2 regions of the Chryseobacterium sp. PTM-20240506 genome follow, and region 1 is predicted to be linked to the other one. Evidence: riboswitches for the same ligand, from Rfam matches in the RefSeq annotation. Region 1 holds a riboswitch; the other holds the start of a gene.
The links. A riboswitch is a leader RNA that binds a small molecule or an ion and turns the genes downstream of it on or off. The one in region 1 is predicted to bind cobalamin.
Positions count from the first base shown of each region.

Region 2: it holds a riboswitch for cobalamin, as region 1 does, so the genes downstream of both, prpB (methylisocitrate lyase) here and metE (5-methyltetrahydropteroyltriglutamate--homocysteine S-methyltransferase) in region 1, are expected to answer to the same signal.

Region 1 is NZ_CP182581.1:1,192,217-1,208,191, reverse strand. It holds gene ACNFU2_RS05290 (efflux RND transporter permease subunit) at 1-2,817, shown strand, start outside; gene ACNFU2_RS05285 (KTSC domain-containing protein) at 2,972-3,418, opposite strand; gene ACNFU2_RS05280 (hypothetical protein) at 3,705-3,827, shown strand; gene ACNFU2_RS05275 (hypothetical protein) at 3,966-5,735, opposite strand; gene metE (5-methyltetrahydropteroyltriglutamate--homocysteine S-methyltransferase) at 5,867-8,176, opposite strand; cobalamin riboswitch at 8,435-8,621, opposite strand; gene ACNFU2_RS05265 (Lrp/AsnC family transcriptional regulator) at 8,776-9,237, shown strand; gene ACNFU2_RS05260 (Crp/Fnr family transcriptional regulator) at 9,251-9,784, opposite strand; gene ACNFU2_RS05255 (VOC family protein) at 9,798-10,178, opposite strand; gene ACNFU2_RS05250 (hypothetical protein) at 10,231-10,773, opposite strand; gene ACNFU2_RS05245 (hypothetical protein) at 11,157-11,738, opposite strand; gene nudK (GDP-mannose pyrophosphatase NudK) at 11,872-12,453, opposite strand; gene ACNFU2_RS05235 (DUF4406 domain-containing protein) at 12,440-12,799, opposite strand; gene ACNFU2_RS05230 (Crp/Fnr family transcriptional regulator) at 12,867-13,448, opposite strand; gene ACNFU2_RS05225 (ATP-binding cassette domain-containing protein) at 13,568-15,823, opposite strand; gene ACNFU2_RS05220 (TIGR01777 family oxidoreductase) at 15,910-15,975, opposite strand, start outside.
Region 2 is NZ_CP182581.1:4,374,802-4,390,776, reverse strand. It holds gene ACNFU2_RS19735 (bifunctional 2-methylcitrate dehydratase/aconitate hydratase) at 1-858, opposite strand, end outside; gene prpC (bifunctional 2-methylcitrate synthase/citrate synthase) at 904-2,049, opposite strand; gene prpB (methylisocitrate lyase) at 2,042-2,950, opposite strand; cobalamin riboswitch at 3,355-3,548, opposite strand; gene ACNFU2_RS19720 (PLP-dependent aminotransferase family protein) at 3,814-5,226, opposite strand; gene ACNFU2_RS19715 (hypothetical protein) at 5,367-5,879, shown strand; gene ACNFU2_RS19710 (hypothetical protein) at 6,299-6,454, shown strand; gene ACNFU2_RS19705 (DEAD/DEAH box helicase) at 6,635-7,369, shown strand; gene ACNFU2_RS19700 (cold shock domain-containing protein) at 7,382-7,810, shown strand; gene ACNFU2_RS19695 (cold-shock protein) at 7,842-8,036, shown strand; gene ACNFU2_RS19690 (MBL fold metallo-hydrolase) at 8,273-9,403, shown strand; gene ACNFU2_RS19685 (hypothetical protein) at 9,439-9,897, opposite strand; gene ACNFU2_RS19680 (TIGR02117 family protein) at 9,931-10,608, opposite strand; gene ACNFU2_RS19675 (hypothetical protein) at 11,205-11,633, shown strand; gene ACNFU2_RS19670 (efflux RND transporter periplasmic adaptor subunit) at 11,730-12,815, shown strand; gene ACNFU2_RS19665 (efflux RND transporter permease subunit) at 12,831-15,975, shown strand, end outside.

The DNA of each region.
Region 1 (15,975 bases):
GATCCGCCTTCACTGAATAAATTCTCATTGGATGATTTACCTATTATTACGATGAGTGTTTCTTCGAATAAATTGAATAACAAAGAACTTTATGACCTTTTAGATAAAAAAATAGAGCCTATTTTCTCCCGTGTAAACGGAGTAGCGCAGGTTGATCTTGTAGGTGGACAGGAAAGAGAGATTCAGGTGAATCTTGATGAGAAAAAATTGCAGGGTTATGGGCTTTCCATCGGAGATGTTCAGCAGGCTATCCTTTCATCCAACCTGGATTTCCCTACAGGAAGTTTGAAATCGAGAACGACAAAATCTACGATCAGATTATCCGGAAAATATAAATCGATCCAGGAAATGAACAACCTTGTTGTTTCCAATAAAGATGGAGCTCAAGTTCGTTTATCCGATATTGCTACCGTTTTCGACTCTCAGAAAGATGTTGAGAAAGTGGCGAGATTTAACCAGTTTCCGACGATCTTAATGCAGGTTAAGAAACAGTCTGATGCGAATGCGGTTGCTGTATCTGAGAGTGTTCAGAAAACCATAGCAAAAGTAGAAGAAGCGTATAAAGTTCAGGGGATAAAAGTGAAGGTAGTGAATGATACTACGGATTTTACTCTTGAATCTGCCAACCACGTTATTTTTGACTTGTTCCTGGCAATCGTACTTGTAGCTATTGTGATGTTATTATTCCTTCACAGTATCAGAAATGCCTTTATCGTAATGGTTTCTATTCCGGCTTCGTTAATTGCAGCCTTCATTGGAATGAACCTGATGGGGTATACACTGAACCTGATGAGTTTATTAGGACTATCCCTGGTGGTTGGTATCCTTGTGGATGATGCGATTGTGGTGTTGGAAAACATTTACCGTCACATGGAGATGGGTAAAAGTAAGATCAGGGCTGCGTATGATGGAGCGTCTGAAATTGGATTTACGGTTGCTGCAATTACATTGGTAATCGTGGTGGTATTCCTTCCGATTGCAATGAGTTCAGGTCTTGTAGCAAACATCCTTGGACAATTTTGCGTCACGGTTGTTATTGCAACCTTATTATCATTGTTGGCATCATTTACCATTATCCCTTGGTTATCATCAAGATTTGGTAAGTTGGAGCACTTAACAGGTAAAAACTGGTTTGAAAAATTCATTCTTTGGTTTGAAGGACTGATTGATAAATTCACACACTGGATCACAGGCATTCTTGAGTGGTGTCTGAAGTCAACGTTAAGAAGGATATCAACGGTAGTGATCACCTTTATTATTCTGATCTCTTCGTTCATGTTGGTAGCATTTGGTTTCATTGGTGGTGAATTCTTCCCTCCAATCGACCGTGGTCAGTTCTTAGTTCAAATGGAATTATCAAAAGATGCGACCGTTGAAAAGACCAACCAGTTAACTTTAGATGTAGAGAAGTTTTTAAGAAATGATAAAGATGTTGTGGATCTGATTACCACTGTTGGTCAGCAGTCAACAGGTTTTGGTGGAGCTCAGGCAACGACTTATCAGTCTGAAGTTCAGGTAAACCTTACTGATAAATCTGAGCGTGCTGAAAGTACAAACATCAAAGCAGCTAAAGTAAAAAGAGCATTAGAAGAGAAATTTACAGGAGTTGAGTTTAAAACAGCTCCAATTGGTATCCTGGGTGCTGAAAATGCACCGATCGAAATGGTTGTAACAGCTCCTGATAATGCTACAGCAGTAAAAGAGGCAACAAGAATTCTGGAACTACTGAAAAAAGTTCCCGGAGCAGTAGATGCTGAACTATCAACAGATACCGGTAACCCTGAAGTTCAGGTAAATATAGACAGAGATAAAATGGCTTCTTTAGGCTTGAATCTTCAAAGTGTAGGACAAACAATGCAGACAGCATTCAACGGAAACACAGACGGGAAATACAGAGCCGGAGAATATGAATATGATATCAATATCCGTTTCGGCGATGCGAACAGACAGTCTATTGATGATGTTAAGAACCTGATGTTCACAAATCCTAGAGGAGAAAAGGTTCGTTTGAGTCAGTTTGCAGAAGTGAAAATGGGTTCAGGACCAAGCTTACTTGAGCGTAGAGATAAATCACCTTCCGTAAAAGTAAGAGCAAAGGCGGTAGGTAGACCGGTGGGGGATGTTGCGAATGAATGGGCAGACCAGTTCATGAAGAGCGATAAAAAACCTATCGGAGTGGATTACATCTGGAGTGGTGATATGGAAAACCAGCAGGAAGGTTTCGGTACTTTAGGTATTGCCTTACTGGCGGCTATCGTATTGGTTTACCTGGTAATGGTTTCCTTATATGACAGTTTTGTTTATCCGTTTGTGGTATTGTTCTCGATTCCGCTTGCGATGATCGGAGTTATGGTTATCCTTGCCTTAACAGCAAATTCACTGAACATCTTTACGATGTTAGGGATGATCATGTTGATTGGTCTTGTGGCGAAGAATGCGATCCTGATTGTTGACTTTACCAATGCTAGAAAAGCAGCAGGATCAAATACACACGATGCCTTGATTCAGGCTAACCATGCTCGTCTTCGTCCGATTCTTATGACAACCATCGCGATGATCTTCGGGATGTTGCCAATTGCATTGGCGAGTGGAGCAGGAGCTGAATTTAATAAAGGTCTGGCTTGGGTAGTTATCGGTGGTTTAACATCGTCTCTATTCCTTACCTTGATCATCGTACCAGTAGTATACTCTCTGTTTGATTCAATTCTAAGAAGAATGGGTCAGCATGAGAAAACAGACTATGAGGCTGAAATGAAGGCTGATTACAAGCACAGAGAACTAAGTGATGACGGATTTACTCCTAAACATTTAGATTAAAATAACAACCTTAATTAACCGAAAAAGCGTATCATTTTTGATACGCTTTTTTGATTGTTCCCTGTGCTGCCAACAAAATTTTAAACTCTATTCTCCACAATAAAAAGGCTTCCAGAATAAACTGAAAGCCTTCGCTTTTATTTTATACAAAAAATTAATCTGCCATGGCCTCACCGGATTTTCTGTAGATGAAGTTTCCGTAAATGTGTCTTCTTGCAAAACGGCTTGGTGAATCAGCATTTACCATTTTGATATAGGTGTTTCTAGGTACTCCCAGGTATTCATACATCATTCCGTTTAAATGCTGGATCTTAAGAACCTGTTTTTCAAAATAGAAATCGTGAATATTAGATTTTGTAGTTGTTTCTACATATTCCTCCTTATACTTTTCCTGTGTTTCCGGGTTAATGCTCACCAAAAAGTGGTAAGCTTCAATTACAGATTTGCTTTTTTCTTCCGCTTCCAGTTTTCCGGCTTCATCATCGATAAATTTATCAGGATGAGAATCTTTCATCGTATTCCTGTAAATGGTTTTTAACTCCTGTAATGTGACTGTTTTATCTACCCCAAGAAGCTTTCTATGTTCACCAACTCTTTTCATATCTATATATTTTATTGATTCTAAGGATTCTATGTAATTGTTATATCCATAAGTATGAATTCGTACAATACTATTTTATATTCCGTTATATGGTCCTTTTTTCGGGGTGCAAAATTAGGTAATTAATTCCAGAAAATCATAACTTATTCATTATTAATTTATTTGGATATGATTTCTGGTGTAGGAAGATGGAATACAATGAGGAGTAAATTAGTTTTTGCCTATACCTTAGAAGCATTTAAAGAAACAAAGTCTTATTTTTTTTATATTTGTAAAAAAGCAGATTATGCAAAAAGAAAAATTACTAAGGAAGAAAAAAGGATATACTCAACAACAAATTGCAGATGTGATTGCTACTGATGTATCCAATTACTGTAGAAAAGAAGGAGGTGAAAGAATAAATGAATAATTTTGCAGGAATTATTCATGATAATATTATATAAACAAAAAAGCATGACATGATAATGCTTTTTTTATTTTGTAAATTTTCTTTGTCTATTTTTAATTGATTATAAGAATCATATAGAAATAAAATACTTTATTTAGTTTATAGATCATTTACAATTTTATAATTCGTTAAATCAATATCAGAATCTTTTAATAGCTTAATTTTTTCCAACATTGTTTTATTTTTTAATTGACAATCTAATATGGCCTCGTTAATTGTTGTAATTCGCTTTTCGCTTATACCCTTATCTATTATGTAATTTAACATATCATCAAAATAATTATGTAAATGTTCTACTAATAAATTGACATAGGATGGTTTTTTACCAGAATGTACAATTAAATTTCTTACCCTATAAATGCGACGGATTTGCCATTCAACTTTAAGTTTATGATCTTCCAATAGTTTTAATATACTTTTACTATTGTTTAAAGTTTTATTTAGTGAAAATAAACGATATTGAAGTAAAGGATTATTTTGAATTGAGTTTTTTGCAGTTTCCCGTATTGTTGCATTCTCTTTCGTCATTATAAAAGCAGCTAAAATTTCAAATTTATTGGTTTCATCATTTTTAACAACTGAACGAATAGTTTGAATTGATTTTCTTCTGTCAAAATGTTTGAAATCATTTCCAGCTTGATCTAATAGTTTTTTTATATAGCCATAGATTTGAAAAGGGATAATTGCATCGATAATTTGAATAATTCTATCCTTACCACATTCAATATCTTTTGGTATTAAAGTTTCTACTGCTGTCCATAAGCTTAGTAATTTGTTTTCTATTTCTTTTGATGATAGAGCAATACTATGTAAGTCTATAACTCTTGTAAGACGGTGAATGGTTTTATCAAGTAAATTTAAATCTTCAAAAATATTTTTAACTTTTTGAGTTGCTATGAAGGGATTGACATCAGATTTTTTTATAATAGATTTTGTAGGTTTATCCATTAAAATGGAATATTTATCTGTTTTATTAATAACAATCGCAAGTTCAGAAATTTCGGGAGCTTCTTTATGATGATAGAACGAAAACATATTTCCTAGCTTTAAGATTACATGCTCTGATTCAGTTCTGGCCTCTTTATCATCAATAGCTTGTATGTTAAAAACTACAAAATATTGAGTTTTTAATTTTGAATTTATGAAGTTTAGTTCTTGACCTTTTAATTTATTGTTTTTATATGTTGTTTGAATTTTGAAACCTAAAACTTCCGCCACATCATCGAATTCTTTAAACAATTTATTTACTTTATAAATAATAGAATAGTTCTTTTTTTTAAAATCAAAGAAATTGAAAAAAATGTCAGGATTGTTTATTGTAATAGTAGTTGAATAGTTAAAAAAGAATTTATTGGTTATGTAATAGATATATTCAGGAGAATAACCGTAATTTATTAATTCTGTAATCAATAATTTTGTTAATGAATAAATTTTTTCTTTCTCTATTCCCACTGGAATTAAAATTTTTAATGTACTTTTAATCTCATTAAGATATTTATGATTGTCAAAATAATGATATAATAGAATTATTATTTGCCTCAATTCAGAAAGTGAATTTTTTTTTAAATTGATTTCTTTTATGATTTCATTTAATTGATTATTTAAAATTTTTTTAGCTAAAAAATCACTATTTAAACTCCATAACAGTTCATCTACCACGTGCTCAATATTAGGCTTTTTTATTAAGCCTTCTTTAACGTCATCAATTGTAGTAATTGTTTCAATGCATAATAATCGTATATTTAAAGCTTTTGGCTTATAAGTGTCTAACGTGTAGTCAAATAATGATTCATTTAAAATTTGAGCAAAAAATAAAAGACCTTGTTGATTTGCTAGGTCAGTCCAATTCTTAGGAGAAATATACTTCATGTTTGATTTTATAAATATTAGTTTAAATCTAAAATAAGAAAATTTAATTGTTTAGCAAATTGTTACCAACCACAAAAAAAAGCAGGAGCTTTCACCCCTGCCTCAAAATAAAAAAATAATGATCAGTTCTATTAAACTTTCTCAGTCGAATAAGCTGCAGCCAATTCTTTCGAAGCTGCTACCATAGCGATCAATGCTTTTTCTGTTTCCTCCCAATGACGGGTTTTCAATCCGCAATCCGGATTTACCCAAAGCTGTTCTGCAGGGATTACGGCTTGTGCTTTTTTCAGCAATGCAATCATTTCCTCTTTTGATGGAACTCTTGGAGAGTGAATGTCATACACTCCGGGGCCGATCTCGTTTGGATATTTAAAGTCTGCGAAAGCATTTAATAACTCCATTTGGCTTCTTGAGCATTCTATCGTGATGACATCGGCATCCATATCGGCGATATTATGGATAATGTCATTAAACTCTGAATAACACATATGCGTGTGGATCTGTGTAGCATCCTCGACACCGCTTGCGGAGATTCTGAAAGCTTCTACAGCCCATTGAAGGTAATTTTGCCATTCTACCTTACGCAAAGGAAGACCTTCTCTGATAGCCGGTTCATCGATCTGGATAATTCTGATTCCTGCTTTTTCAAGATCGTTTACTTCATCACGGATTGCCAAAGCAATCTGCTTACAGGTGGTAGAACGAGGCTGATCATCACGTACAAATGACCATTGAAGAATGGTTACGGGGCCGGTCAACATTCCTTTTACCCATTTTTGAGTTAATGACTGGGCATATTTCGACCAGTAAACCGTCATTGGCTGAGGCCTGTGAACATCTCCATAAATAACCGGCGGTTTTACACAGCGGCTTCCGTAGCTTTGAACCCATCCGTTTTGAGTAAATGCAAATCCTGCGAGCTGTTCCCCAAAATACTCGACCATATCGTTGCGTTCAAATTCTCCATGTACCAATACATCAATTCCGATTTCCTCTTGCCATTGGATGGTTCTCTGTGTTTCTTCTTTAAGCAGCTGATCATATTTCTGGGCGGTCAGGTCTCCTTTCTTGAATTGAGCTCTCCAGCTTCTTACTTCTTTGGTTTGAGGAAAAGACCCAATTGTTGTTGTTGGAAATAAAGGAAGCTCCAATGCTTTCTGCTGTGCTTCTTTTCTCACATTAAAAGGACTGTTTCTCTGTGCGTCACTTTCTGTAGTTACAGCAACACGGTTTTTCACATCCTGATTGTGAATTAGTGTTGAAACTTTTCGGTTTTCAATAGCTTTTTTATTTTCAGCTAATTCCTGTAAAGTATTGTAATCCGGGTTTTCTGAAGCTAATTTTTTTAAGGTAACAATTTCATAAACTTTTTGCCTGGCGAAAGCCATCCATTGTTTGATCTCCGGAGATAGTATATTTTCATTTTTCTCCAGGTCAAGATCGAAAGGAGAATGAAGTAATGAACATGACGGTGCAATGAAAACTCTTTCAGAACCTAATGCAGCAATAGCTTTTTTGATGAAAACCAGAGACTGATTGAAATCGTTTTTCCAGATATTTCTTCCGTCTACGACTCCTAATGAGAGGATCAATGTTTCAGGAATTGCATTGATGACCTCATCCAATTGTTCCGAGGCTCTTACCAGATCAATGTGTAGTGCATCAACAGGTAGAGTAGTGGCCAATGAAAGGTTATCTTTTAACCCATCAAAATAGGTTGTCACAATGAATTTAAGGTTCGGAAACTGTTTGGCAATTTCAGCATAAATGTTCTGGTAAACTTCTTTTGCTTTCTGATCAAGGTCTAGTGCTAAAAACGGCTCATCCAGCTGGATCCATTCTGCTCCGTTGTTTTCAAGCTCTTTTAAGATCTCGACGTAAACCGGAAGCAGATTTTGTGCTAAATCCAATTTATCAAAACCTTCTTCTTTTTCTTTTCCTAATAATAAATAGGTTACCAATCCAAGGATAACAGGCTTTGTATGAATTCCTGCTTCCTTCGCTTCAATAAACTCATTGACGATTTTATGGGAGAATAATTTGAATTGCTGATCTTTTTGGAATTCTGGAACGATATAATGATAATTGGTATCAAACCATTTTGTCATTTCCATGGCTGTAATATCGTGCCCGTCTTTTTGATAACCTCTGGCCATAGCAAAGTAAAGATCTAGCTCATTTGATGTAATATCCTGATAACGGGAAGGAATAGCTCCAACAGATAATGTCATGTCCAATACCTGATCATAAAAAGAAAAGTCATTGGATGGAATCAGATCAATTCCTGCTTCTTGTTGTAGTTCCCAGTTTTGCTTTCTGATCTTTTTTCCTGCCTCTAAAAGTTCCTGTAACGATGTTTTACCTGCCCAATATAGTTCGCAGGCTTTTTTAAGTTCTCTGTTGCTACCGATTCGCGGATAGCCAAGGATGTGTGTTTGCATTTTCTTTAAACTTTTAATTAAATTTTGGTTTTAAAAGTTCTTATAATGCTTCATGACGCAATCGGGAAATAGTTTTTAGCAATAGAGAAGATACAATATAGACGTAATTTTTCCAGTGAGGGATAGTTTGTTGGGTAGCCTGAAATTAATTTTCATAAAAAACATTACGTTTAAACTCAAATAAATTCTGAGTTTAAAACCCAATTCAATACGTTCAAAAGTATCATCTGTATGACCAAAAGCTTCAGACCGCGAAAGCATTGTCAATTCGGAATAGGCAGGTCTCCTGACTTGTAACAGTTTTTGTCATCCTTCCCGCTTGTAGCAGTGGATATTCAGGGACAAAAACCTCTGTTGTGTTACTTACAGTTGCGCGACAGCTCGTGATTTCCACACGATTCCCTATTAATCTACCTTAAGTAAAACCTTTTCCGTTTGATGAAGTATGTTAAAGAACAAAATAGGTTGTAAAGGTATTAATTTAAGATGTTTAATTGGTGTAAATGTAAAAATTAAGGATATTATTTTGTTTGAATTGAATTTGTGAGTTATTTATTCTGTAAATTTGAAAATATAAATCGAAAAAAGAATATTATCCTGTGGAAAGACTAGACGATAAAGACCTTCAATTGTTGAGAATACTTCAAAAAAATGCAAAATTGACCGTTAAAGAATTGGCAAAGGAAATTAATCTTTCTCCATCTCCTGTTTTTGAGCGTGTTAAAAGGTTGGAGCAGGAGGGTTATATCAAACATTATGCGGCTGTCCTGGAAGCTGAGAAACTGAATCGTGGTTTTACAGTTTTCTGTCAGGTTAAATTAAAGATCCACGACAGGTCTGTGGGAAATGAGTTTGTACAGGAAATTACACTGATAGACGAAGTGGCGGAATGCTATAATATTTCGGGTGATTTTGATTTCCTTCTCAAAGTTCAGGTACGCGATATGAAACACTACCAGGATTTTGTATTTAATAAATTAGGTTCCGTCGACTCGATAGGAAGCACACACAGTACTTTTGTAATGGCAGAAGTGAAGAATAACCATGGAGTTACTATATAGAGCAGATCTCTTACTAGATTTTTTTTCCTCTGATCCTGCTTAATGATACAGAAGTGATACCAAGATAAGATGCAATATAATACTGAGGAACCCGGCGGAAAATCTCGGGGGATTGCTTTATAAGCTCATTATATCTTTCCTCTGCAGAATCTTTTATACGGGAAATAAAGAGCTTCTGATATTTAAGTAAGCGTTCCTGTAGATAGCTGTAATAAAGTTCCTTGCTGTCCGGATTATTTTCAATTATTTGTCTGAAATCCTCAATAGAAGTGCTATATACAGTACAGGGTTCTATCGTTTCGATATTATAAATACTTGGAGAATTATAAAACAGACTTTCCCACGACGAAATAAAGTTTCCTTCAAACAAAAACTGAAATGTAATTTCCTTACCGTCATTATTAAGCCAACCTCTGGCAACTCCTTTTTTGAGATAGTAAAATTTACGCGCCATCTTACCTTCTTCCGTTAGCAAGGTTTTGCTGGGCAATTCTTCCTGTTCGAAATTACTAAGGATTTTAGCCAAGGCGTTTTTATCTGGGGACATGCTCAAGAAGATTTTAAATATAATTACTCACTTCAATCAGGTTCTGATCAGGATCCCGGAAGTAGACGGACCTTATTTTGCCTATTGCTCCGGTTCTGATAACAATACCCTCGATGATTTCGATGTTTTTTTCTTTAAGTTCTTTTAAAATATCATGTACATCTGTTGTGGCAATAAAGCACAGATCTGCAGAACCGGGAGTGGCATGTAGTGCCTTTGGCTCAAATTCATTGCCTTTCTGATGCAGGTTGATTTTTTGGTTTCCAAAAGCAAGCGCTTTCCGGTTATCTCCGAATGAGACCGCTTCAAATCCCAGGATGTTTGTATAAAAAGAGATGGTTTTTTCGATATCAGCTACCGTTAGAACGATATGATCAATGTTTTGAATTTCCATGGTATTGTTTTTAATGTAAACACTGCATATTTTTTATGCTGTGTTTGAAATATTAATAAAGATAATCAATATTGATCAGACCCCTTCTCAATGGAACAAGGACTGTATCATTGGTATTCATTTCAAAAATGGGTTTTAAATTTTTTTTCAGCCTGAATGTATTTACTTTATTCAAATCATTATTATCATGTATTGAGGTTTTACCATTCAACCAAAAGGTCTTATAATCTTGATGATTAACAACTTTATATTCTTTTGAATTTCTTCCTTTCTCTACTTTCATATTGATGTAAAGTAAAAGATCATTTATTGGACGATGTAATCCTGCGAAACAACTGAGTCCTAAAACAAAAATAGCAATGGGTAAGTTTGAAAGATCTTTTATTTTTGATTTAATTGTTAAGAAAAACATTAGGGACAAAAGAGCGAAAAATACAATCACTGTATATTTCCAGGAGCTTTCTTCAAAATTTTTGAGATCAGAAGATAAGTAGGTCTCTCTGATCATCGGTTGTAATACAAAATTATGTACAAAGAAAATGATTAGAAAAACACTAAAAAATACTATTTGGGATGTTGATGTTTTTTTTAACATTTATGTTGATTATAATCTATGGTGAATTTCTCATAATAATTTTCAAGAGCAATGTCATCTTGCCTTACTGGATTGTTGAATTTTACGTTTTAACAATATGTAAATCAAAGCAGAGACCAAAAAAATAAATGATTGAATAATAATGACTATTATTTCTGAATCCCTAGCAGCAAATCTAATCATAAAGCTAACAACTGAAATGGGATATGTTATCATCAAACCATAAATAGAATATTGACAGTAAAATATATCTGAAGGGTAGCATCCAAAAAGCGACACTAGTGCAATTATCTGATAAATTGAAAATAATAAGAAAATTATATTAAGCTGTTTGATGCTTGAAATTTTTAAAATCATCTGACACTGCTATAATTAAAGATCTTCTAATCTAGCCTCTGCTGCTGCAGGTAGGTCAAAGTTGAATTTTTAACAAACTCTTCCATAGAAGTTTCTTTATCTGCATTTTTATTCGTCAGTTCAAAAAGATATTGAATTAAATTGCCCAGTTTACTATCCTTGCAGGTCACTCTGAATCTTTTGGCCTTCAGGCTGGATTCGAGGAACGTTAGTTCTATGGTATTGCTTAATTTTACATTATTGACATCGAAACCGGCACGGGGATTTTTCTGAAGACGCAGAAATCTTTTCTGGGTTTTGTCGGTACTTTCCTCTATGAATTTTTCCATTTGATAATCGGTCAGGAGTTGCGGATAGATAAGTCCTTCCCGTAAAATTAAACTTGTTAGTTTATCCGATTTATCATAGAAAATGGTTTTATCATCAAATTGTATCTGATTATCTTTCACAACGATCTTTCCTTCAAATTTGTTATAAGTCTTCTTTTTATAATCATTTTTGAACTGCTCGGTAAGTGCTTTTTCCTTAATGCTTACACTTTCCTTTTTTTGACCAAAGGCAGCTAATGATAATGATAATAAGATAATTAATGAAAATTTCCGTTTCATATTTTTAAATTTTAAGTGTACTTCTCACATCCTTTTCGGGAAATTCTAAGGCTAAGAAACCAGGAATGAAAAATACTTATTTTATTTTAAATTCAGTTTTTATGATATTAGTTTTTTAGCAGCAAAGATGATGCTACAAAATATTTTTTACACGAAGATATTGAAGGAGCATGATTGTTTTTGCATCTTTGATCTCCCCGTTATCGATCATTTGCAATGCTTCACCGAAAGATAACTCCAGCACTTCAATATCTTCACCTTCTTCTTCAAGGCCACCACCATCTGCTATTTTCATTTCTTTAGAATATTCCGCAATGAAAAAATGAAGAATTTCAGTTACTGACCCCGGAGACATATAAGATTCAAAAACTTTTTCTACCCTCGAAATCTGGTAGCCTGTTTCTTCTTCGGTTTCTCTTCTGATACAATCTTCAGGATTGTCATCATCCAGTAACCCTGCACAGGCTTCTATAAGCATTCCTGTTGAATTTCCATTAATAAACGTAGGTAATCGGAATTGCTTTGTCAGAATAACCGTATTTGTATTTTTATTGTAAAGCAGGATTGTGGCACCGTTTCCTCTGTCGTAAGCTTCTCTGCTTTGGATTTCTACTGATCCGTCGTTTTTTATCTTTTCATAGGTAACCTTTTTCAGGGTGTACCAGTTATCTGATAAGATTTCAGTCTTTATGATTTTCACTTTACTGTTCTGCATAGGGAATATCTTCTATATGATAATAAATTTTCAGTCCTCTTTCTTGAGCAATTCTTACATCCTCATCAGCTCCTTTGGATGCTCCTTCTATCCGTAATACAGCATCACATTTTTCCAGAATTCTGTGGGCAATCGGATATTGTATTTCCTGCCAGGCTTCATCACCTATCTTTGTTGAACCGGCAAGGTGTATCAGTGGTAATGCCACCCATTCACCGATCATCGGGATATGACCTTTCCTGAAAATGGGCAATGCTGCTGATTCTAGTTTATTCAGATTTTGTTTGATGAGTTTTGGATCATCGTGGGTACCACTTCGGTAAGGTCCGGCAATTAATATTAGCATTATTTTTTATTTTTAAGTAAAATAAAGAAAGAAACCATGTAAAAAAAATAAGATAGTTTAAGAGTATTCATTTTTTATTTTTATTGGTTTTTATGATACTTAGAAATTCGGGTGTGATCCCAAGATAAGAAGCGATTTGCTTTTGGGTAATACGTTCTGCCGCCACAGGATATTTCCGGATAAAGGCATTATAACGTTCTTCTGAAGACAGGGAGAGATTCTCAATAATCCTGAGCTGTTCCCTGGTATAAGCATTCTGCATCACGATTCTAAAGAATCTTTCAAATTTCGGAACCGTGGAATACAATTTGTCCAGGTCTCCTTTTTTCAATTGAAAAATAATACTATCCTCAAGTGCTTCAATATTCAGCATAGCGGGTTTTTCATTAACGAAACAATACATATCAGTGATCCACCAATCAGGAAGGGCAAACATAATTGTGGATTCTTTACCTGTCGCATCCAGATAAAAAGCACGCAGTAGGCCCGAATGAACAAAGCTGATTTCTTTACAGGGTTCCTGCTGTTTCAGGATACTTTCTTTTTTTCTGACTTTCCTTTCGCGTAACAAAGAATTGAAGTAATTGGCTTCATCATCGCTGAGCGATATATGTCGGGATATATTCCTTAAGATTAAGCTGTTATTCATGGTTATCAGATACCTTTAATTTCTCTGTAATGTACGGGCTAAATTAATATTTATTTTCCAACAAATCCTGTAAAATCCCTTTAAATTGAGAGATTTCGATCGATATAGATCATATCTTACTATTTTCCATGGAGATGTTTTTTCAGATATTTAGACGTTTGAGACTGGGAAGCGGATAAAAGATGTTCTACAGTCCCTTCGAACATAATTTTACCACCCAACTTTCCGGCTCCGGGACCAATGTCAATAATCCAGTCTGCCTGAGCAATAATATCCAGATTATGTTCAATGACGATAAGGGTGTTATCTTTATTCACAAGCTCCTCAAAAAATAAAAGCAACTTTTCATTGTCGATAGGATGAAGTCCGGTGCTGGGTTCATCCAGAACTATAACCCTGGCAGTATGGTTTAATTCTTTTGTTAATTTTAGACGCTGCCTTTCACCGCCGGAAAAACTGTCGAGTCGCTGGCCTAAAGTAAGGTAATCTAAACCAAGTTTGATCAGCAGGGTAAGCTCATGTCCGAATCCTTGTTCGGGAAAAAAACTTAGCGCTTCTAAAACGGTCATATCCATCACTTCAGCAATATTTTTTTTGTGATAATGATATTGAAGAACTTCGGGCTTGTATCCTGATCCCTGACAAACTTCGCAAGGTTGCTCAATATCATCCATAAATGCGAGATCCACTTTTTCTATTCCAAGACCTTTACAATTGGGACAGGCGCCCTCTCCGTTCCGGCTGAAAAGCTTATCCGAAACATTGTTTGATTCTGCAAAGAGCTTTCGGACCGTATTGGAAAGATTGAGATAAGTAAGCAGGTTGGAACGGCTGGTGGCCGTAAAAACAGATTGATCAATGACGGTTAATTCCGGATAAAAAAGAGGGAGTATTTTATTGATCAGCGTGCTTTTACCAGAACCTGCAACTCCCGTTACAACCGTCATAACTCCTTTCGGGATTTTTATGTCAATATTTTTAACATTAAACATACTTCCGTTTTTTATTTCAATAAATCCTTTTGCTGATCGGGGATTTTTATTATAATCTGGAATTTTGCTGAAATAGATTCCGGTTTTGCTTTTAGCCGTTTTTAGATTCTTAAAAGTTCCCTGGTACATAATCTCGCCTCCATTTTTTCCGGATGCAGGTCCCATATCTACGACAAGGTCTGCTATTTTAATAAGATCAGGATCATGTTCTACGATCAATACTGTATTTCCTTTATCTCTGATTTTCTTTATAATGTCTACAATATGATCAATATCTTTGGGATGAAGACCAATACTGGGTTCATCAAAAATATACAACAGATCGACAAGACTGTTTCCTAACTGTTTTACCATTTTTACCCGTTGAGATTCACCTCCGGACAGAGTATCTGTCTGCCGGTCCAGCGTGAGATACTGCAATCCTATATCGATGAGATTCTGAAGTTTTTTTTCCAGCTCCGATAAGATGGAAGAGTAGGTTTTGGAGGGGATGGACTGGATGAATACCAGAAGTTCATCCACTGATAATGCTGTACAATCGGCAATGTTTTTATCAGCAATTTTACAGGACAAAACTTTTGGATTCAATCTTTTTCCTTTGCAGACCGGGCAATCTTTAGTAATGATTACTTTTTTTAGCGTTTCTTTTCTGGTGATATTCTCTTTTGAGTCCTTTTTTAAAAATGAGTTTTCAATCCTTGGAATTACTCCTTTATACTTCACCGTTTTTCCCCATTCTTTTGAAGGATGTTTAGGAGTGTGCTCTTCAGCATTCAGTAATAATTCCCATTCATTTTTTGTATAGTCCTTTAATTTCTTATCATTGTCAAAATATCCGGAATGAATATATCGGGTCAGCCGCCAGCCACCGGGTTGAAAAGTAGGAAACCGTATAGCACCTTCGTTTAGGGATTTATTTTTATCAAAGAGAGTTTCAGTATTTACCGTTTGTACAAATCCAAGACCTTCGCATTCAGGACACATTCCCTGGGGATTATTAAATGAAAATACATTGGAATATCCCACAAAAGGCTCACCGATTCTTGAAAAAAGTAATCGTAAAGAAGCATAAATATCGGTTGCGGTTCCCACTGTAGAACGGGCGTTACCTCCTAATCTCTTTTGATTAATGATAAATGGAACATTTAGATTTTCAATTTTATCTACGTTCGGAACACCAAAATGTTGCAGGCGGTTTCTGATGAAGCTATTTTGGGTTTCATTGATCTGCCTCTGAGCTTCAGCCCCGATTGTTTCAAAAACCAGGGAAGATTTTCCTGATCCCGATACTCCGGTGAAAACGGTGATTTTGTTCTTAGGTATTTTTAAGGAGATATTTTTAAGATTATTCTGTCTGGCTTTGATAACAATGATGTCTTTCATAATGTGGTATTTAGATATGAAATCAGATACTTCAATATTAACAGATACTTTCTCTTTATGTATCCTCTGAGAAAAGACCATGGATCTTATTTCTTCAGTAAATCTTCCAGCGAATCTCTCAGATCAGGAAACTGAAACCTATAGCCTGCATC
Region 2 (15,975 bases), 1.7 Mb from region 1:
AGAGATCTTAAACAATACATTCTCCATTACATAAGAACCGTATTCACGCTGAAATTTGAATTCATTTCCTTTAAATGAAACATCATAGAATCCCCATATTTTAGCCGTAAGTACCGAAGGATAACCCATTTCGCCGGTTTTGGCAATTAATGCTAAACGCACAGCTCTGGAAGTGGCATCTCCGGCTGCCCATGACTTACGACTTCCTGTATTAGGAGCGTGACGGTATGTTCTTAAAGATTGTCCGTCCACAAAGGCCAATGAGATCGCATTGATCAGCTCATCACGGGTTAATCCAATTAATTTCCCTACAACGGCCGTAGAAGCCAACTTCACTAATAAAACGTGATCTAAACCTACTCTGTTGAATGAATTTTCAAGAGCAATTACTCCCTGAATTTCATGCGCCATGATCATGGCTTCCAGCACCTGCTTCATTTTCAAAGGAGCTTTTCCTTCTGCAATATGGGTTCTGGACAACCAGTCAGCGGTTGCTAAAATTCCTCCTAAGTTATCAGAAGGATGTCCCCATTCTGCAGCTAGCCATGTATCATTAAAATCCAGCCAACGAATAATAGCTCCAATATTGAAAGCCGCCTGAACCGGATCCAGTTGAAACTGAGTTCCCGGCACTTTTGCACCATTCGGAACAACAGTTCCTTTTACAATAGGTCCCAATAATTTCGTACATGCAGGATAAGTTAAAGCTTCCAATCCACATCCAATAGTATCTAAAAGGCAGTAGTGGGCCGTTTTCCAGGCCAGGTCGTTTTTAATTTCGAAGTTCAATACGTAATCTGCAATATCTGTTAATACCTGATCCGGTTGTGGTCTTTCATTTGAAATGTGTGATGACATCTTTTTGTTTTAAGTTTAATTAGTTTATATTTTAAATTGATTGTATTATCTGCTTGTGATAGGAACAAATTCTTTATTTTCAGGCCCGGTGTAATTGGCACTTGGACGGATAATTTTGCCATCCTGCCTTTGTTCAATGATGTGGGCACTCCATCCGGTGACTCTTGAAATAACAAATAACGGAGTGAACATAAGGGTTGGTACTCCCATCAGATGATACGAAACCGCTGAGAACCAATCCAGGTTAGGGAACATTTTCTTTTCTTCCCACATTATGGTTTCCAGCCTTTCAGCAATATGATAAAGCAACATATCTCCTGCCTCTTCGGAAAGTTCTTTCGCTACTTTTTTTATCACTACGTTTCGCGGATCCGATATAGTGTACACCGGATGTCCAAATCCAATAATTACTTCTTTGTTACCAATACGCCTTCTGATATCCTCTTCCGCTTCATCCGGGGAATTATAACGACTCTGAATTTCGAAAGCCACTTCATTCGCCCCACCATGTTTAGGACCTCTTAAAGCGCCGATAGCTCCCGTTATACAGGAATAAAAATCTGAAGAGGTTCCCGCAATAACACGCGCAGTAAAAGTGGAAGCGTTAAATTCATGCTCTGCATACAGATTAAGAGAGATTTCCATTGCCTTCACCCAGGAATCGGGTGCTTTTTTACCATGCAACAGGTGAAGAAAATGGCCCCCAATAGTATCATCATCAGTTTCTACATCAATCTCTTTTCCGTTATGCGTATAATGATACCAATACAAAAGTCCGGAACTGAATGATGCCAGTAATTTGTCTGCAATATCCCTTGCTCCCGCCACATTATGATCGTCTTTTTCAGGCTGAATACTTCCAATTGCTGAAACCATGGAGCGCATTACATCCATCGGATGGGCAGCTGCAGGAATACTTTTCAGGATATTTCTTACAGAATGTGGTAATCCTCTCAGTGATTTCAATTTGGCTTTATAGTTTTTTAACTGGGCTCCTGTTGGTAGCTGTCCGTAAATAAGAAGATAGGCTACCTCCTCAAATTCTGCTTTTTCTGCGAGGTCCAAAATGTCATAACCTCTGTAATGGAGATCATTTCCACTTTTTCCTACACTGCAAAGTGCAGTATTACCTGCGGCAACCCCGGAAAGCGCTACACTTTTCTTAGGCTTAAATGTTGGTTCGTTATTCATTGACATTCTTGTTCTGTTTAAATAGGTTATCTAATTTTTGTTCGTAATCATGGTATCCAATACTTTTGTAAAGCTCTTCCCGGGTCTGCATGGTATCAATTACATGAGCCTGGGTTCCATCTTTCCGGATATGCTCGTAAACATTCAGTGCTGCCTTATTTGCCGCCCGGAAAGCAGAAAGGGGATATAAAATCAAACCGACTCCCGCATCTTTCAGTTCATCAGCAGTATACATTTTAATCATTCCGAATTCTGTAATATTGGCCAGTACAGGAATACCTGTAGCGTCTACAAACTTTTGATAATAGCTTAAATCAGGAACAGCCTCCGCAAAGATGAAATCTGCTCCGGCTTCTTTATAGGCAACAGCCCTTTCCAATGTTTTTTCAAGCCCTTCATTGGCAAAAGCATCAGTACGTGCCCCGATCACAAAATTTTCATCCGTCCGAGCATCAACAGCAGCCTTCAAACGGTCTACCATTTCCTCTTTGCTTACCACTTCTTTACCTGGACGGTGCCCACAACGTTTCGCTCCCACCTGGTCTTCAATATGCAAAGCACCTGCTCCGGCTTTAATTAATGATTTTACAGTTCTTGCTACGTTGAATGCCGAAGGACCAAACCCCGTATCTACATCCACCAATAGAGGTAAATCACATACATTGGTTATTCGTTGAATATCGATCAGAACATCCTCAAGGGTCGTAATTCCCAGATCCGGAATTCCCAACGATCCTGCAGCAACTCCTCCTCCGGAAAGATAAATAGCATTGAATCCTGCTTGCTGCGCCAGCAATGCATGATTGGCATTGATAGCCCCGACAATCTGAAGAGGGTTTTCTTTTTGCATCGTCTCCCGGAAACGTAATCCGGCAGACTCTAGACTTACATTTTTACTCATCTTTAATATTATTGTTCGTTTTGATGTATTTTAACTCACATTCTTCCAACAATTTAAAGAAAGATTATTCTTTAAATGATTAAAATAATTAAACGACCTATAAACCTTAATGAATGGTTGAACAGCCTCATTACATTTTCATGTAATAACAATCCGGTCAAAGATTGCTGCCATCAGCCTGTAATGCTTATAAATCAATATAAAAGGTGCTGATAAAACTTCACAATACTTTGTAAAAGAGAAAATTATGGAAAGGGACTAATACGAGCAAGCTGTAGAAATGATACAGCCCTGAAAAGCAAAACCTGTAAACCATTTCTTAAAAATGATAATGTACACAAAAAGATATCGGGCACTGTTATCACATCGTATCATACCTGACTATAAGCTTCAGATCGCGAAAGCATCGTCAATTCGAAATAGGCAGGTCTCCTGACTTGTAACAATTTTTATCGTCCTTCCCATTCAAAAAAAGAACAGTGAACCCTGATTGATAAAAACCTTTTGAGTGTTACTTACAGTTGCGCGACAGTTCGTGATTCACACACGATTCCCTTTTAATTCACAGCTAAGTGTAACCAATTCCGGTTGATAAAGAAGTATAAATGAACTCCTTGGTGGTAAATATAGGTATTTTATTGAAACACGAAAATAATTATTTACGAACAACAGTTAGGAATTCGTAATTCTTTGAAAATAGGCATTATAAATATATTTTCAATTTTCAAAATCATAATTAAAATGATCTTGATTATGTAAAAATCACTTGCAAAAAAATCCGACAAACACGATTATTGAGAAAAGCATATGCTCTCAATATGAAAATATGATTCTGAATTAACAGATAAAAGCCTGAAAAACACTCACAATATCTGTTTCAAATTCTCACCTATATTTTGCAAAGCCAACAGGCTATGGGATGTGATACGTTCTGCAAAAATAATCCTGAAATGGTACCTGAACTGATCGGTAAGGCTAAAAATTTCTCCGGGAGTAAATAATATTCTTTGCTGTTCGCAATAAGCGTAAAATTTCTCCATATCCACTCCTTCAGGCAAACTTCCCCAAATGCTGTATCCACCCTGAGGATCTTCAAAATAAGCCCCATCCGGAAAATGGCTTTTTAATATCTCTAACACATCTTTGGCCTGCTTATATAGCTGTTTACGAAATGAACGCAAATGTTTATCATAGCTATGGTCTTCAAGCAGTTTAATGACCAGTTCCTGATATACCGGAGCAACAGATCTTCCTAAGGCAAACCTGGTTCTCTCTGCTTCCGCATGGAATTTTCCCGAATGCATCCATCCCAGGCGAATACCGGGAGCCAATGTTTTGGAAAAAGAAGAAAAAGTTATTACCCAACCACCGGTATCAAAACTCCCGATCCCCGAAGGTCTCTCATTGCCAAAATAAAGGTCTCCGTAAATATCATTTTCGATAATCGGAAACTCATATTCTTCCGCAATGGAAAGCAGTTCTTTTTTTACAGTTTCCGACATCAGAATTCCTGTAGGATTGTGAAAATTAGGTGTAACTACAAGAGATCTGATATCATGATCCGCGCATATCTTTTTTAAATATGCCGTATCAAAACCATTTCTATCCCGGACAGGAATTTCTATGACTTTAAGTTTCAGATTGGCAATTACTTCCAAAACAGAAAAAACGCACGGACTTTCAACAGCAATGAGGTCACCGGCATTCGTCACAGATGCCAGGGCAATGTAAAGTGCCTGCAATGCTCCATCAGTAATGATTAATTTTTCAGGATGCAATGTGTATCCATATTGAGAAGTACGTTTAGCGATAAGATCTCTTAGTTCTAAAGACCCGTTAGCAGGATAGTAGCGAAGAAGTGAAGTCCCTTTTTCGCGGATCACTTTCTGCATTTTTTTTAAAATGAGCTTTTGCGGAATCAATAGATCCGTAGGTGCCGCCGAATTAAATGAGGCATATTCGGAGGGCTTATTTCTTGATGAAATCAGAGCAACATTTTTATTGAAAACTTCATTTTTTGAGACCGGGTAAAGTGGTAAGTTTTCACTGCTTATTTGTGGAACATCATCTGCTACAAAATAACCGGAGCGGGGAATATTTTTCACCCATCCTTTCATCACCAGATGATCATAACCACTTTGAACCGAACTTGTACTCAGATGATAATTTTCTTTAATCTCTCTCACAGATGGTAGACGGGTGCCGGGCTTTAACATTCCAGTCTTTATTTTATCTTCAATAGCAGTGGTAAAAATCTCATATCTGTACGTCTTCATGGCGTTTCATCTTTTTCATAACAAATGTACAAATGTGTTCGCACAAATGATTAAAAACCAACTGTACTGATTCAATTGTACTCAACTGTACTCATACAACAGTTTAATAATCCATTAGCTTTGGGTAAAAAAGAATCATAATGGAAATTATATCCAAATTTACCGTAGGATCAGACCAGGGAATCGATCACCTTTTTGCTGTCATGAGACCATATATCAGAAATACCTATTCTGGAAAAGTTTCATCGGAAAAAATTGAAGAATACCTTGCCGAAAATGTAGAATACAGGAAAATGATCAATATCCTGAATGACTTATCCACCCAGCTCATTATGGTGTTTGCAGATCATGAACCCGTCGGTTATTGCCTTTTTAAAAGCGGATCATTATATCCGGAAGCAAATGAAGGGGAGAGAATGACGGAAATAATTGATTTTTCTATCCTTCCTGAATATGATCAGCCTGAAATAAGACAATCATTATGGAACAAAAGCAGATCAGCTATTACTTTTACAGATCGTATCTGGATCAGCATAACTGAAGATGATCCCATGCTCTCATTCTTCAATTCGGTTGGATTTGAATTTATAAAAACGACCACACTGAAAGCATTTTCACTCCCTGCAAAAATATACGAACTGAAGCTGAAGTAAATAAGACTATTCCTTTCACATATTTACATTGTTATTTTTTGGAACAGATGTGGACAATATTTTAATTTTCTTAGCTTAGAGGAGGAAAAGCAACCTCAACAAACAGATCCTGTTAGCAGATATAATGTTGCTGACAGGATCATGTAATACATTAATTAAAAAAACAACCCATTACAAAAGATTTTGACCTTATATTTACAAACAGAAGCCCGATTCTTTATGGCTAAAAGCTGTTTTTAAACAATTTTTTGAAAATCAATTAATTAAAACATCGATTATCCCTTATTTTTTCGTATCTTTGCACTTAATAAATAACCAGGCCTCTGCCTTTGCTATCTGTTACAGTTTAGAATACTTATTTTTTTCTTTCAGTTTTTGCTTTTTCAGCTGCCAAAAATTAACCCTTATTTATTTCTTGAATGAATATATATACAGGCAACTTTAAAAAACAAAGAATAGAAAAACAATTTGAAGATCCTTTTACTCCTTTAGGAGATTTACTCTCAGTAGAAATTACAAAAGAAGACCATTACGCAGGCTCCAGGGTTTACGGGCGTATAGAGGTGCTCATTTAATGTGAGGCATGCCACGCTATTGCAAACTCAGCAACGATCTTTATTTATTCAGATTATTGGTGAACAAAGCAAATGAAACAACGGGAAAAATTATTTTTTTCCGATACACCAACAATAAAATAAATATTCAATTCCTGATAAAGAATTGGTCAAAGGTCGAAGATTCGGCAAACCTTATCAATGAATTTCAAAAATTTAAATTTAATTAATCCCATTATCCGCGCCGCTACAGAGACAGGATATTCTAAACCGACAGAAATACAGGCGGATGTTATTCCGCAGATTTTGATGGGTAGAGATATTTTGGGGTTTGGACCTAAGGAACCTGGAAAAACAGCAGCATTTACCATGCCTGTTATTCAGCTGTTGAAGAAAAGCGCACCGGAACATAAAGAAATACGGACACTGGTATTAACGCCGACACAAGAAATAGCAGTGGAGATTGAAGAAGATTTCAGAATTTACAGTAAATATCTTCCTTTATCCCAGTTGACCATTCATGATGGAACATCACAAGGAAATCAGCTTGCCGCTTTAAGAGTAAGAGTGGACGTTCTTATAACAACTCCTGCTGCTTTACTTGAATTAATCAATCAGAGACCTATCAGTCTTTCCAGGATTGAAATCCTGGTTTTAGATGAAGCAGATAAAATGCTCGATACGAATTTTGTGAATGATGTGAAGAAAGTTATTAAACTTCTTCCTCATAAAAGACAAACCTTACTTTTTTCTTCGGTCATATCAGACAAGGTTAAAAGATTTGCTGATCCATTGCTAAGCAACCCGGTGGAGATTAAACCTACACCTATAGAAAAAAATGCAGATCATACAGTGATACCCGTAGGAAAAAAAGAAAAAACGGACAGGCTTTATAACGCCGATCCGCTCCAGTACTTTAATATAATAACTAAATAATAAAATTAATTTATGGCAGATTCTTTCTCTAAAAAAGAAAATTTCAAGAAAAAAATTCAAAAACAAAAAGAAAAGGCTTTACGCCGTGAAGAACGAAAAACTAATAACAATAAAGGAAAGGGACTTGATGAAATGCTAACGTATGTGGATTCATACGGAAGACTTACTTCTACTCCACCTGAAGAGACGCAAGAAATTAACCTTGATGATATTCAGCTGGGAGCTGCTCCTATTCCTGAAGAGGAAATCCGTAAATCAGGAATTATTACTTTTTTCAGTGAAAAAGGTTATGGTTTTATTACAGAAGATAAAACAAAGGAAAATGTATTTTTCCATTCCAACAACTGTGCGGAACCCGTAAAGAAAGGAAATAAAGTATCATTTGAAAAAGAGAGATCTCCGAAAGGATTTTCTGCTATTGATATTCAACTGATCAAATAATAAATAACAACAATTTTTAATAACAATTACAATGCAAGAAGGCACAGTAAAATTTTTTAACGAAACAAAAGGTTTCGGATTTATTTCTCCAGCAGACGGAGGACAGGATATCTTTGTACACGCTTCAGGGTTAAGCACAAGAATTATTCGTGAAAACGATAAAGTAACTTTTGAAGTACAAAAAAGTGAAAAAGGATTAAACGCAGTAAACGTAAAACTTGCATAGTTTTCCAGATATTTTCCGATAAGATAATATCAAATCACACAGAAGGCCCCATTTGGGGTCTTTTTTTTATTTCAAATAAATCCAGATAAAGTATAATCCAAAGTCGATCGTCCTATAAATAATAAACCCATCATTACTTTATTGGGAAGTATTATCTTTATGTAATAAAAACACATCACTGATGTTCCGGGTGATCTGGACATCTAAAAACATTTTGAAGTAAAAAATCAATCACCTTGAAAAGAATTGTAAAAGTATTCCGGAAAATATTGATCCTGCTGGTCCTCATTATCACTGTTCTTGGTATCATTACCTTTTTCTATATGAGGCGGGAGGAATTCGGAGCCCTGCCGGAGGGTAAACGTCTTGAACTGATAAAAGCTTCTTCCCATTATAAAGATGGCAGATTCAGGAATATTGTGGAGAGGCCAACGCTTACTAAAGGCTACTCGATGCCGGGTGTATTGTACGAAACCCTGTTTACAAAATTTCCACACCGAAGCCCCGTAGATTCGCTACCATCCATAAAGACCAATTTAAAAGCACTGAATATTCATGATAACGCGTATGTATGGTTTGGGCATTCTTCATTTTTTCTTCAACTCGATGGCGTAAAGATCCTTGTTGATCCTGTATTCAGTGGAAAAGCCTCCCCTATCCCTGGAAGTGTTACGGCTTATAAAGGAAGTGATATTTATACGGTAGCAGACCTGCCTGAAATCGACTACCTACTTTTATCGCATGATCATTATGATCATCTGGATTACGAAACCGTAAAAGAACTGCAAAAAAAGACAAAACATGTAGTCTGTGGTTTAGGGAACGGAGCTCATTTTGAACGCTGGGGATATACACCCGATCAGATTATAGAAAAAGACTGGTACGAATCCGTAAACGTAAAGCCAGAATTTATCATATTTACGGAATCTACACATCATGATTCCGGAAGAGGATTCAGAAGCGGACAGGCATTATGGCTTTCTTTCCTGATTCAGACACCTTCTATGAAAGTGTACTACAGCGGAGACGGAGGTCGTGATGATAGATTTAAATCTATAGGTTCAAAATACGGAAAAATTGATTGGGCCATTATGGAATGTGGGCAATATAATAAAGCATGGCAATCGGTACATGAGCTTCCGGAAGAAGTTGCTTTGGGAACAAAAGAGCTGGGTGCCCAAAATTTATTACCCGTGCATAATTCTAAATTCACCCTGGCCAACCATCCCTGGAAAGAACCTTTGGAAAAAATCACTGCTCTTTCTAAGAACCAAACTTATCGATTAGCAACTCCTATGATCGGCGAATTAGTTCATTTAGACCAAACAAATCAGAAGTTTAACGAATGGTGGAAAAATGTTCAATGAGGCATCTGAAAAGTTAATTTTGGAAAATTCCAATTTTATAAACTTGAGATGTCCATTTTCAGCATTTGGTTTATTTTATCCTGAAATTGGGTCTCTATAAGGATCTCCGATATATCCACAGGTAAATCTTCTAATGTTAGAGGATTCACAGGGCTCGCTACCAGGTGGTAGTTACCATCAAGAAAATGATTAAAGTTACTTTTATCAAATGAATACAAACCTTTTTTTGCCATTGAAATGTAATCTTCAAGATATCTTTCATCTGCTTTACTACGATATATTTCAATTAAGACCGAGTTTAATTCGGGATTAATTGTAAAATCTGATACTACAGGCAAATTCCTGAAATAATGTACTAATTTCTTATGATTTTCTGCTGATTTAGCTACAGAATCAGGTAACTTTCCTCCTGCAGAAGCCATAAATCCAATGTATTTGCCATCCGTGAGAAACCAATCAATGTCCAGGGTCTGTTGTTCAATTTCAGTTATCATCAGTTAAGGGATTATATTTTTTCTGACTAAAAATTATTTATAATGCCTGAATATTCCAAAATCTGTAGCCGTCCACAGGGCTGCTTTTTGTCCCGCAGCTTTTAGGGCATCATTTGTCCAGGTGTTACAGGTATACGTGAAATTGTAGCTTCCCTTAGCATCATAAAAGGCATCATTATCAGCATACACAGCATTTGTCGGGATGAGAATAAAATTACCATTCTTATCTCTATCGAATTTGGCTTCTACGAATTCAACTAATTTTTTATACTGGGACCTGCTGATCATAATCATTTTACAGTCTTCTCCTTCTTTCATCGTACTATAATAAGTACAGTGCATTGCAGATTCACTTAACCAGAAAGCAGCTTTGAAAGCTGTTGAAAATTTTAAATCAGCCCATGTCGGAGTGTCCAGGTAGAAACCTTTATCTCCCCATCCGATTCCTATATATTGATAATCAGTTCTCTTTGAAGTGGTATTGGAGAAAGGAACTTTTGTACTCCAGTCCTGCAGATCGTTTTTTACCTGCATTACAATATCCGTGTGTACTCCATTGGTATAAATATAAATTGGAATCTCTTTCTTTTCACCGTCATCCTTCGCTGAAACCCCGATAAACGGGACTAACAGGGCAAGAACAACATAAAGAGCAACGATCCCGAGGATGATTCCTAAAGCTTTTAAAACGATAATAAGTATTTTTTTCACAGATATGTCTTATAAGGTTACGTAAAATTAATTTTTAATTTATAACAAAAATATTTGTTTTAATCGGAAAAATCAGTACATTTAAGTATGAAATAGTCACAAATATGCGTAAAAACACTAAATCCCAAAAAAGATTTAAAATAAGAGTAAAAACAGCTCCGAAAAGAATACAAAAAAAACGTTGATTTTCTAAAAGATTTTATCTTTTTGAAAGTCAATTTTTCTTTTTAGGAAAGGCTTTTCAGAGAATTTTTATTCACAAAATCTTTGCCTCCTTAAACCGCTAAATTTAAGGAATGGTCGACTACCCTCTTTAATTTGGAACAGCAGAAATTCCAAACGAGGGTTTATCACCAAAAATTTAACGCTTAACTCCTCATACGAAACTCAATTTTTCAGTTTCTCACCACCATATCCCCTTCAATCTCCCCTTTTTTTTGGATACATTCTCATCAAGAACTTGCAATCAGGCATTTATTGTAATTATATTTTACATTTTTATCATTTTTTTAACACATTTTTAATCCCCACGTTTTGTTTCAATTTTCAAGTTTAGTTACCTTTGTCATTGGATGCGGGGAAGATTTCATCAATATTTGTTTACCTTTTTATTTGCACTACTCACTGTTTTAGGTTTGTACTCTGGTCAGATACCGGAGTATCCCGATTTTGATGTCAACTTCAATTCAAAATCCGTAAGTGATGATTCTTCGGAAAACAATATAAAACATTCTTATGCTTTTCTAAGGGACCATGAACTTCATGATCAATATGTTGTTTCACACCTGCCCTACCATAAGCTTAGAGCAAACCTTTCCGAAAGCGATAATGAAAACGATGATAATGTAGAGACATCCGGTTTTACGGGACCTCCAATCTGTTTAGGGACTGACATCGGACATCTGAAACCTGATTTCGTTACGAAATTCCATAACAGACAGAGTGCTGTTTCACTTGCTAATTCAGAACATCTAAAATATTTCAATGATGACCTGTACATCCAGTACAGGGTCATCCGGCTGTGATCTTAGTATATTTTTACGGAAAATTTATAGGTTCTCATACTGAGAGCCTGCAACCTTATTTTTTCAATTAAAAAAATTTACTATAAAATGATTATCATGGTCAAGAAAAGTCTCATGTATATAAACCTGTGCATTATTTTGCTATGCATAAGCTGTCAATCAGAGAAAAAAGAAAAAGCAGAAGCTGCGGTTTTCAATGTAACAAGCCCGCTAGTGAAAGATACTTTAATCGACAAAGATTATGTAGCACAAATCCGATCCATTAACCATATAGAACTCCGTGCTCAGGAAAAAGGTTATATCCAGACCTTATATGTAGATGAAGGTCAATATGTAAAAAAGGGACAACTGCTATTTAAAATTATGCCCAACCTTTATGAATCTGATGTTAACAGGGCAAAGGCAGAAGCAAAATATGCTCAGATAGAATACCAGAACACTAAAAATCTTTCAGATAAAGATATTGTAGCTCCACAGGAAATGGCAATGGCTAAGGCGAAATATGAAAAAGCCCAGGCTGAGCTTTCGTCAATGAATACACACCTGAAATTTACTGAGATCAGGGCTCCTTTTAACGGAATTGTAGGCCGTCTGCATGTACGGAAAGGAAGTCTGGTAGACGAAGGCGAGCTGATCACAGAACTTTCGGATAACAGCAAGATGTGGGTATACTTCAATGTTCCGGAGGCTGAATACCTGAATCAGATGAGTGACAGAAAGGACAATGATCCTATGCATGTCCGTTTAAAAATGGCCAATGGAAAAACATTCAGCCAGGATGGTATTGTGGAAACCATCGAGTCTGATTTTGATAATGAAACAGGAAATATTGCATATAGAGCAACTTTTTCTAACCCTAAGGGTCTTCTCAGATATGGGGAAACCGGAAATATACAGATTACAGCTCCCTATGCCAACGCTATGCTGATTCCTCAGAAAGCAACTTTTGAAGAGCTGGAAAAGAAATATGTATATGTAATCAACAAAGACAACAAAGTAAAAGCACGGGAAATAAAAATTGCTGCTGAATTACCACATATTTATGTAGTGGCGTCAGGACTTGGAAAAGATGAAAGAATTCTTTTGGACGGGCTTCGAATGGTACAGGAAAATCAAAAAATTTCCACCCGCTATCAGAAGCCTGAAAAAGTGATGTCGAACCTGGATCTCTATGCTGAGTAATTAAAAAGCAGAATTATGTTTAAAAAAGTAATACACCGGCCGGTATTCGCAATCGTAATATCGGTCATCATCCTCTTTGTCGGTGGATTGGCCATTAAACAGCTTCCTACCGAACAATTTCCAAAAATCGCACCTACTACGGTTGCCGTATCCATTGCTTATCCGGGTGCGAGTGCCGATGTACTGGTGAAATCCTCATTGATTACCATTGAAAATGCCATCAATGGAGTACAGGGAATGCGTTACATCACCACCGATGCGACCAGTGCCGGAGAAGCTACGGTAAACGTTGTTTTTGATCCCGGAACAGATCCCAATGCTGCCGTTGTTCTTGTAAAAACGAGAGTAGACCAGGTGATGCCCCTTTTACCTGAACTCGTACAGAAAGAGGGGGTTGTAGTAAATCCCATTCAGCCCAGTATGTTGATGTATGTCAATTTATACAGCACCAACAAGAGCATGGACGAAAAATTCCTTTACAACTATGCAACCGTAAACATCATTCCTGAAATCAACCGTATTCACGGTATCGCAAAATCCCAGATCCTGGGAAGCCGAAGATATGCAATGCGAATCTGGTTGAATCCCGATCGTATGCGTGCTTATTCTATTTCTGTGGATGAGGTAATGAAGGCTATTGGTGAGCAAAGCATCATCGGGCGTCCCGGAAGAATCGGTCAGAGCTCAGGAATTGCAGCGCAGTCCCTTGAATATGTTCTTACCTATAAAGGACAATATAACAAACCTGAAGAGTATGAGAACATCATTGTACGTTCCAATGCTGAGGGGGAAAATATTAAGCTTAAAGACGTAGCTAAGGTAGAACTGGGAAGCGAATTCTTTGATATTTATTCCAATCTCGACGGACATCCTTCTGCTTCTATAGTCCTGAAGCAGAATTATGGAAGTAACGCGAATGACGTAATAAAAGATGTGAAAGCAAAGCTTGAGGAAATGAAAGGTAGCTTCCCACCAGGAGTAGATTACAAGATCAGCTATGACGTATCCCAGTTTCTGGATGCTTCCATCGAACAGGTGGTCCACACATTGAGGGATGCCTTTATTCTTGTAGCCATTGTAGTTTTCATCTTCCTTGGAGACTGGAGGTCAACATTGATCCCAATCATTGCCGTTCCCGTCTCTTTAGTAGGAACATTCTTTGTTATCCAGCTTTTTGGCCTATCCATAAATCTGGTAACCTTATTTGCCCTTGTTCTAGCTATCGGTATCGTTGTGGATAATGCGATTGTGGTTATTGAGGCTGTACACGCCAAGATGGAAGAAAGCAACATTTCACCTTATAAAGCTGTGAAAGAAGTAATGGCTGAAATTGCAGGCGCTATTATCGCAATTACTGCTGTAATGGTGGCAGTATTTGTCCCTATTTCATTTATGACAGGGCCGGTAGGAACCTTTTATCGTCAGTTTTCAATTACAATGGCGAGTTCCATCGTGATTTCTGCTGTAGTTGCCCTTACATTAACGCCTGTTTTAGCGGCAATGCTGCTGAAAAACAATCATGGAAAACCTAAAAAAGCCAATCTCTTTACAAAATCACTGGATGCATTTAATAAAGGTTTTGATAAAGTAACCGGTAAGTATGCATTGCTTCTGAGAAAAATCGTTAACAGAAAAGTGGTAACCTGGGGAATCCTGATTTTATTTTCAGCCGGAATTTTTATCATCAACAAAACACTTCCGGGAGGCTTCATCCCCAATGAAGACCAGGGAACGATTTATGCCATTATTCAGACACCTCCGGGTTCTACATTGGAACAGACCAATAAGGTTTCCAGAGCATTACAGAAGATCTGTCAGGGTGTGGACGGTGTAGAATCCGTATCCTCACTGGCGGGTTACGAAATTATGACGGAAGGGCGTGGTTCTAATGCCGGAACTTGTCTGATTAACCTTAAAACCTGGAGTGCCCGTGACCATTCTGTAAAAGAAATCATGAAAGAACTTGAAGAAAAATCAAAAGATCTCGGAGCAACCATTGAGTTTTTTGAACCACCGGCTGTTCCCGGATTTGGATCTTCAGGAGGATTTTCCATGAGACTGCTGGATCTGAACAGAACCACAGATTATCAGGATTTCGATAAGGTAAACAAGGAATTTATTGCCAACCTTAAAAAGCGCAAGGAATTAACAGGGGTATTCACCTTTTTTGCAGCCAATTATCCGCAATATGAGCTTGTTTTTGATAATAATGCCGCCATGCAGAAAGGAGTTTCTATCGGTAAGGCGATGGACAACCTGAATATCCTGATCGGAAGTACCTATGAGCAAGGATTTATCAGATTCGGGCAGTTCTTTAAAGTATATGTACAATCTTCTCCTGAATTCAGAAGACTTCCTTCGGATATCATGAAGCTCTATGTAAAGAATGACCGTGATGAAATGGTTCCTTATTCAGCATTCATGACGCTGAAAAAAACACAGGGGCCTAATGAAATTACCCGCTACAACATGTATAATTCTGCTGCGATCCGGGGGTTACCGGCTGCCGGGTACACAACTGCAGATGCAATTAATGCGATTAATGAAACAGCAATTAAAACTTTACCTCACGGATACAAAGTTGCCTGGGAAGGATTGTCTTATGACGAAGCACAGCGCGGAAATGAAGCCATCTATGTATTCCTGGTTGTTCTTGTATTCGTATACCTCGTACTTGCGGCGCAGTATGAAAGCTTTGTCATTCCATTCGCTGTCTTATTTTCGCTTCCTGTGGGGGTATTCGGATCTTTCCTTCTCCTTAAGGCAATGGGTCTGGAAAATGACATCTATGCTCAGGTAGGACTGATCATGGTAATAGGTCTTCTGGGTAAAAATGCAGTATTAATCGTTGAGTTTGCCGTACAGCGGAGACAGTCAGGGGATTCCATATTTGAAGCAGCCGTGGAAGGTGCAAGGATCAGGTTCCGTCCGATCTTGATGACTTCTTTTGCATTTATTGCAGGTCTTGTTCCTTTAATTTTTGCAGGAGGTGCCGGAGCGATCGGAAACCACACCATTGGAGCTTCTGCATTAGGAGGAATGCTCGTGGGAACTATTTTAGGAGTCATCATTATTCCTGGCCTCTATTACATTTTTGCCAAATGGTCTGATGGCAAAAAAATGATCAAAGACGAAGATGAATCACCGCTAAGCGAAGATA